Linked DNA regions of Thiorhodovibrio frisius. The protein of the gene in region 2 interacts with the protein of the main gene of each other region in a pairwise test. Links are inferred from orthologs where the notes say so. Each region holds a gene or a part of one and is shown on either strand. Other genes may lie near its edges.

What was found. The genes of interacting proteins can lie anywhere in the genome.
Region 1: the proteins of ileS (region 2) and Thiofri_RS02660 interact in binary tests that used the Escherichia coli proteins (3 or more experiments, as listed by UniProt). The link is inferred for Thiorhodovibrio frisius from one-to-one orthologs.

Annotation. Positions count from the first base shown.
Region 1 is NZ_CP121471.1:514,064-517,611, reverse strand. Bases 585-3,548 are described here. They hold Thiofri_RS02660 (HyaD/HybD family hydrogenase maturation endopeptidase), read right to left. Parts: upstream 2,404-3,548; coding sequence 1,765-2,403; downstream 585-1,764. Other genes in these bases: Thiofri_RS02650 (nickel-dependent hydrogenase large subunit), read right to left, coding at 3,113-3,548; cybH (Ni/Fe-hydrogenase, b-type cytochrome subunit), read right to left, coding at 2,400-3,092; Thiofri_RS02665 (HupH hydrogenase expression protein), read right to left, coding at 916-1,743; Thiofri_RS02670 (hypothetical protein), read left to right, coding at 585-796. Outside these bases: Thiofri_RS02675 (inner membrane CreD family protein), read right to left, coding at 1-225; more of Thiofri_RS02670, read left to right, coding at 224-584.
Region 2 is NZ_CP121471.1:4,394,467-4,398,995, forward strand. Bases 447-3,805 are described here. They hold ileS (isoleucine--tRNA ligase), read left to right. Parts: upstream 447-770; coding sequence 771-3,605; downstream 3,606-3,805. Other genes in these bases: ribF (bifunctional riboflavin kinase/FAD synthetase), read left to right, coding at 447-656; lspA (signal peptidase II), read left to right, coding at 3,617-3,805. In the rest of the region: more of ribF, read left to right, coding at 1-446; more of lspA, read left to right, coding at 3,806-4,102; rimK (30S ribosomal protein S6--L-glutamate ligase), read left to right, coding at 4,300-4,529. UniProt on the Escherichia coli protein: Catalyzes the attachment of isoleucine to tRNA(Ile). As IleRS can inadvertently accommodate and process structurally similar amino acids such as valine, to avoid such errors it has two additional distinct tRNA(Ile)-dependent editing activities.

The DNA.
Region 1 (3,548 bases), 3.9 Mb from region 2 along the record:
CCGCTGCGCCCCGGCGGAACTGGCGGCGATTTCATTGACCACGGCATCTTGGCGCGCGGCGCGTTCATGAATGAGTTGGCTGACCATGCCGAGCGGGACCATCAGCCCCAGCGTGAGCGCGAGAATGATCCCCAGCCCTGATTTTCCGTGCGTTGTCTCTAGCTCCCCGGATCGCTGTAAGATATACCTTTCCCAGGACGACAATGCCCCAAGGAGCGCAACCATGGCGACACGCCAGCATTCATGCCCCCACCCATCTTTCGGCGGACTGTCGCTGGCGACCTTGATCGTCGCAACCTGCCTGCTCGCTGCCGGTTGCGGCGACAAGACAGCCGCAGTGGCCTCCGCTGGCGCAATCGACGCCTGCACCCTGCTGACCGCAGCGGACGTGGAGACAGTTCTCGGGACCGCGGTAGGCGAGCCACAGACACGCAGCAGTGGGAAAGACGATTTCTGGGTCGCCACGTGCAACTACAGCGGAGAGGCTGGGAGCCAAACCCGTTCGGCGGGTCTTTTGCTCAGGCCCCACCATGGTTCAGAGGGGGCTCCGCAGGCCTATGCCGACTATGAGGCAGGGCTGATTGCCGAGCTGGGGAGCAAAGGCGCCTTGGCGCCAGTCGAAGGTATTGGGGAGCGCGCCGGATGGCAGGATTTCGGCACCTCTATCGGCCAGTTGGCGGTCTTCCAGGGACCATACCATTTCATCCTCTCTGCCAGCGCCACCGCCGAGGCCGACCAGCTGACCAATGCCAAGACACTGGCAGAGCGGGTGCTTGAGCATCTGCAAGCTCGCTAGGATGCGCGCCATTCACGATGCCCTGGGTGTTAATGATAAGGCGAGTGTCGCGCAAATGCTTGACGCTGCGATCCAACGGACGTGGTTTTCGCGAGGTAAGCGCCATCACCGCCTGCGATTTAGCAGGCGCCGCTATCGATGGTCGCGAGCAACTCGCCGAGTCGTGCGTGGCTGTCGGCGAGATCCTCGGCCGTGGCAAGCACGGCGGTTGGCACCAGGCAAATTTCCAGGCTGTCGAGCAGCAGGCGGCCGGAGTCGTCGAAATGCTTGAGGCGCCAGATGCAGCGCACCGAGGTGGCTTCGATCTGGCAGGAACCATAGCCGCTGTTGGTCATCCGGGCTGGCCCGCGACCTAGACGCTGATCGATCAGCTCCAGCGCGGCGGGGCTTTGCGGCATCATGCTCAGGTTAAGCCGGTATGGTGCAGCCGGGCTGGTGGCGCTGGTGTTCCGCACTGTCGTTTCGCGCTGGCCCTCTGGCTCGGCGTCAAAATGCTGCTCGAGATGAGCCTCAAGCTCGGCGAGCACCGCAACCCCATCCATCAGATTATCGGCAGAATCCTGCGGCCGGCCAATGCGGGCTCTGGCCGCATGAAAGGGGCGGTGGCGCATGAGTTGCGGGCAGTCGCCGGCTTCCAGCGAATCCTCCAGCACTTGCGCTGCCTGATCCAGCAACTGCCAGCGCCAAACGCCGGTAAGCTGAGTTTCGTAAAGGATGGCCTGAGGGTGTCCCTTGTGGGCATCCAACTCGGCGCGAATCTCCCCCTCGCCGAGCGCTTCCAACACCAGTGCCCGGGCGTCATCGCTCAGCGATTGCAGCGATAAGGGCTCGGTGCTCTGCCCGGCGATGCCTTGCTCAAGCCCGGTGCGCACCCGTTCGAGCATCTCAATGGCTTGCGGGCAGTCGGCAATATCCAGGTTTAGGGGTGTTTGCGGATTGCGGGTCATCGCGGTCGCCGTGGCAAGGATTCACACAGAAGGAGTCAAGAAACGCGCATCGCCATGACGCCAGGCGGCTGCCTGCGACGGGCGTCCATGTTCGTAGTCGCCGAGACGCAGCGCCGCGTGCGGATGTGCGTCCATGATCTCGGCACTGGCCAAATGGTTCTCAAGCGGATGAATGCCAGAGTCTGCCAGATAGCCAAGTGCCTCGCTCAGCGCGGGTTCGATCATGGACTTGACGGCGGGGCTGAGGCTGCCGCCATAGTCATCGAGTTGTTCGGGCTGCACGCCGATCAGCAGCAGATTGGCCGGGAGCTGGCCGAGCAGATCAGCCATGGCCAGCACCTCCTGAAAGCCGACCTGATGCAGGCTCATTTTCTTGGCACCGAGAAACTGGGGCACTTCCCGATCACGGACGATTTTGAGCGACCCCGGCGGCAGGCCGTAGTCGATGGCGTCGAAGATGATCAGATGATCGACATCCTCAAGCTGGTTGACCAGATAGATGCCCTGGGTGCCGCCGTCGAGCAGCCGCACCCGATCATCGAAGCTGTGGCGGGCGCCCAGGGTCTCGACACAGCGCACGCCGAAGCCTTCATCGGCCCATAAAATATTGCCGATGCCGAGGATTAGCACGCGGTCGTTGTGGGGTGCGTCAGGCGTCATGGCCGATCATCCTTGAACATCCGCCAGCCGCTGATCATGGTGCTGATCAGGCTTTGGCGCGACATCACATCCTCGCGCACGGCGGTGTAGACATGCAGCATGACGAAGACGACCAATACCCACATGCCCCAGTGGTGCCACATGCGCACGTCCTGGCTTTGACCGACCAGCGGAATGACCCAGCCGAAGAGCTTGTCCTGCCAGCTGCCGAGGCCAGTTTGTTCCGAGTAGAGCGCGAAGCCGGTGAAAATCATTACTAGGCCGCCGACGGTGATGATGACGACCATGAACAGATGTGCGAGCGGATTGTGGCCGACATATTTGCGCGGTTCCGACTCCTGGAAGGCGTACCAGCGCACCTCGTGCACCAGCTCGGCCCAAAATGCGCGGCGCCAGAAGGGCAAGGTAAAGAGCTGGCGGGCGTAGCTGTTGCCGACAAAGGCCCAGTAGAGGCGGAATAGAAAGCCAACTGCAAAGACATAGGCCGCCGCGAAATGAAAGAAGCGGATATAGCCCATCTGGAAGTGAGCGCTGGCCTCGCCGCTTAAGCTTGGCGGCGGATTGGCGATGAACCAGCCGGTGATGGCCAGCACGGTGATGGAGGCCGCGTTGATCCAGTGCCAGGCGCGCAGTGGCGCTTGGTAGACATACACGGCCGTCTGGCGCGTGGTGGGCAGGGATGGATGCATGACAGGTTCCTCCCTCATGGTCAGCGCACGCGGATTTCGGTAAGCGGGGAGCCGTCGGGACTCATCACATGGGTCGAGCAGGCCAGGCAGGGATCGAAACTGTGCAGGGTGCGCAGAATCTCCAGTGGCTCCTCGGCCTTGGCCAGCGGCGTGTTGAGAAGCGCCGCTTCATAGGCGCCGATGTTGCCTTGGGGGTCGCGCGGCGAGCCGTTCCAGGTGGTCGGCACCACGGCCTGATAGTTGTCGATCTTGCCTTTCTCGATGGTCACCCAGTGGCCAAGCGCGCCGCGTGGGGCCTCGGTGGTGCCCACGCCCCTGGCCTGCTTGGGCCAGGAGCGCGGCTCCCATTTGTCGGTATTGGCGGTGGCGGTGTCGCCGGCCTTGATGTTGGCGACCAGCTTGTCCTGGAAGTAGCGCATCTTGTGCGCGGCCCAGGAGGCTTCGAGTCCGCGCGCG
Region 2 (4,529 bases):
TGCTGCGTTTTGATCATTCCTTGGCAAGTCTCGATCCGGAAGTCTTTGTCTCGCGCCTGCTGGTTGCTGGGCTTGGGGTGCGTTATCTGCTGGTGGGGGACGATTTTCGCTTTGGCCACCAGCGCGCGGGTGACTATCAACTGCTGTGCGATTGCGGCCAAAGGAATGGATTCGAGGTTGCCAATCTGGCAACGGTGCGCGATGGTGACGAGCGCATCAGCAGCACTAGAGTGCGCGCGGCCCTGGCGGCAGGCGAGCTAACACTGGCCCGTCGACTGTTGGGGCGGCCCTATTGTCTGCATGGACGGGTTGCCCATGGCGAAAGACGCGGGCGCGAGCTCGGATTTCCGACAGCCAATATCCACCTGCACCGACACGCCACGCCGCTCAGCGGGGTCTATGCGGTGTTGGTGCATGGCCTGGCTCAAGGCGCGCTGCCCGGTGTCGCCAATGTTGGTATTCGCCCCACGGTAGCCGGCACTGTCGTGCGGCTAGAAGTCCATCTGTTCGACTTCGCGCAAGACATCTACGGTGCGCATCTGCGGGTAGAATTTCGCACCTGGCTGCGCCCTGAACAAAAATTTTCATCCCTCGCAGCACTGCGCGAACAAATCACTCGCGACAGCGCAGCGGCCAGAGCGGTTTTCGTGCAGTAAAGGCGACTTTGTTCGCCGCGACACATCGAACATAACGATCAAGGACAGCATCCCGTGACCCAAGCCGAGAACGACTACAAAGCCACCCTGAACCTTCCCAGCACCGGCTTTCCGATGAAGGGCAACCTGGCTCAGCGCGAGCCGGAGATGCTCAAGCGCTGGGAGCAGGAAGACGTCTACGGCCAGATTCGCGCCGCGCGCGCCGGCGCGGAGCAGTTCATCCTGCACGATGGCCCGCCCTATGCAAATGGTGCCATTCACATCGGCCATGCGGTGAACAAGATTCTCAAGGACATCATCGTCAAGTCGCGCACGCTCGACGGGCTGGACGCGCCCTATGTGCCGGGCTGGGACTGTCACGGGCTGCCGATCGAGTTGCAGGTCGAGAAGAAAAAGGGCAAGCCAGGGCTGCGTATCTCGGCCACGCAGTTTCGCGACGCCTGCCGCGAGTATGCGGGCAAACAGGTCGATGGCCAGCGCGAGGACTTCAAACGCTTGGGCGTACTGGGCGACTGGGCCAATCCTTACCTGACCATGGCCCCAGCCTTTGAGGCCGAAATCGTGCGCTCGCTCGGGCGCATCATCGACGCCGGGCATCTGCACAAGGGCGCCAAGCCTGTGCACTGGTGCATCGATTGCGGCTCGGCCCTAGCCGAGGCCGAGGTGGAATATGCCGAGAAAGAATCCATCGCCATCGATGTGCGCTTTCCGGTGCAGGAAGACGACGCCCTGTTCGCACGCTGCCATGCGGTGCCCGATGGCCATGGCGAGGGGCCCATGTCGGTGGTCATCTGGACCACCACGCCTTGGACACTCCCAGCCAATCAGGCCGTGGCACTCAATCCCGAGCTGGAATACGCCCTGGTGCAAGTGGAGGATGGCCCGGGCAATGGCCATGGCGGGAAGGAGCGCCTGCTGATCGCTGAGGGGCTGATCAAGGACACCATGGATCGATGGAATATCGCGCATTATCGGGTGATTGCCTATGGCCCCGGCCATGCGTTCGAGGGGATGAAACTGGCACATCCCTTCTATGACCGCGAGATTCCGATCATCCTCGGCGAGCATGTCACCCTCGATGCCGGCACCGGTGCCGTGCATACTGCCCCCGGTCATGGCCTGGAGGACTATCTGGTCGGCAACCGCTACAAATTGCGCGTCGACAACCCGGTCGGCGGTGATGGCCGCTTCGTCCCCGGCACCCCGCTGTTGGCGGGCGAAAATGTGTTTGATGCCAACGAGCAGGTAGTAGAAATCCTCAAAGCCCGGGGCGCCCTGCTGCGCGCGTCACGTTTCAACCACAGCTATCCGCATTGCTGGCGACATAAGACCCCGGTAATCTTCCGCGCCACCCCGCAGTGGTTCATCGGCATGGAGCAACGCGGACTCAGAAATGCCGCGCTGGAGGCCATCGACACCGTGCGCTGGCTGCCCGACTGGGGGCAGTCGCGCATTCAGGGCATGGTGGCCAACCGGCCGGACTGGTGCATTTCCCGTCAGCGAACCTGGGGCGTCCCCATCACGCTGCTGATCCACAAGCACAGCGGCGAGCGCCACCCGCGCACCCCGGAACTGATCGAAGAGGTTGCCCGGCGCATCGAACAAGGCGGCATCAATGCCTGGTTCGAGCTGCAAGTGAGCGACCTGCTGCCGGAAGCTGAAGCAGCCGACTACGTGAAGGTGACGGACACCCTGGATGTCTGGTTCGACTCGGGCGTCACCCACGCCTGCGTGCTTGAGCAGCGCACGGGCTTAAGCGTCCCGGCCGATCTGTACCTGGAGGGCTCCGACCAACATCGCGGCTGGTTCCAGTCCTCGTTGCTGACATCCGTCGCCATGCACGGGCCTGATGAGAGCAGGGCGCCCTACAAAACCGTGCTGACCCATGGTTTCACCGTCGATCAGCAGGGACGCAAGATGTCGAAGTCCCTCGGCAATGTGGTCAGTCCCCAGCAGGTGGTCAAAACGCTCGGCGCCGACATCATCCGTCTGTGGGTAGCGGCGACCGACTATCGCGGCGAGATGAGTGTGTCGGAGGAAATCCTCAAGCGCACCGCCGATGCCTACCGGCGCATCCGCAACACCGCGCGCTTTCTGCTGGCTAATCTCAACGGCTTCGACCCCGAACAGCATCTGGTTGCCCCGGGTGAAATGATCGCGCTCGACCGTTGGGCGGTGGCCCGCGCGCATGAGTTGCAGCAGGAGATCCTCAGCGCCTACCAGGACTATCAATTTCACTTGATCTACCACCGCCTGCACAACTTCTGCGTGGTCGACATGGGCGGCTTTTATCTGGATGTCATCAAGGATCGCCAGTACACCACGCCGGCCGACAGCCTGGCCCGTCGCTCCTGCCAGAGCGCCATGTACCTGATCATTGAGGCCATGAGTCGCTGGCTGGCACCCATCTTGAGCTTCACCGCCGATGAGATCTGGCAGCACATTCCCGGTCGCCAACCAGATCGGGAGCCCGGTGCTGAGCCGCCATCGAGCGTCTTCGCCGCCTCCTGGTTCGACGGCCTGTTCGCGCTCGATGCCAGCGACCCGCTCGATACTGCGGCCTGGAATCAGATACTCGAGTGCCGCGCCGCCGTTGGTAAAGCGCTGGAAGACGCGCGCAAATCCGCGCTGATCGGCGCCGCCCTGGATGCCGAGATCGCGCTTTATTGCAAACCCGAGTTGGCGGGGATTCTGAACCGCCTAGGCGAGGAGTTGCGCTTTATCTTCATCACATCAGGGGTCTCTGTGCACGGGCTTGAGCAGGCTCCGGCGGACGCGACCGACGCCGCAGAGGGACTGAAAGTGCAGGTGCGCCCAAGCCCGCACCCAAAATGCGTGCGCTGCTGGCATCATCGCGCCGACCTGGGCACCCATACCGAGCATCCGCATCTGTGTGGGCGCTGTGTTGAGAACATCACCGGCGCCGGCGAGACCCGGCGCTTTGCCTAATGAGTGACAACATGTCCGCATTCACCCCGAGCCGGGCGCACTGGTTATGGCTGTCGGTCACAGTCATCGCACTCGACCAGCTCAGCAAATGGCTGGCTGAGCGTCTACTGCCGCTGCACGAGCCGGTCGCGCTCATGCCGATGTTAAACCTCACCCTGATGCACAACGAGGGCGCAGCCTTCAGCCTGCTAGCCGATGCCGGTGGCTGGCAGCGCTGGCTGTTCGCGGGCTTTGCGCTGCTGGTCACCATCGGGCTGATCATCTGGCTGCTGCGCCTCGACGCCCGCGAGCGCCTGACTGCTGCGGCGCTAACGCTGCTAATTGGCGGTGCTATTGGCAACCTGATCGACCGGGTACGCACCGGCAGGGTGGTGGATTTCATCGATGTCTATTATGGTGACTGGCACTGGCCGGCGTTTAACCTTGCCGATAGCGCCATCACCCTTGGCGTCGCACTGCTGCTGATCGAGACCCTGCGGGCGGGGAAAAACACTTGAAGCCGGAAGCGACAAAATCGGCGCAAACAGCTTCGACCGCGACCATCCTTGCAACCATGCTCCCCCGGCATCTGAACTCGGCCCACATCTAACCGGCATTGGCGGCTAAAGCACCTCCCATCTGGGAAGCGAACGGCTGGTCGCGGCTCGGCCCGATGTGATTCCGGATCATCACTGAAAAGCTCAGGTTCATCGTAATGAAAATTGCCATTCTCTCCCGCAACGCCAGCCTCTATTCGACCCGACGCATCCTAGAGGCCGCCCGCGAGCGCGGTCACGAGGCCCGGGTCGTCGACGTGCTGCGCTGCTACATGAATATCACCTCCCATGCCCCGTCCATCCACTACAAGGGCGAGTCCCTGACGGGTTTCGATGCGGTCATTCCGCGCATCGGCGCCTCGGTGACCTTCTACGGCACCGCCGTGCT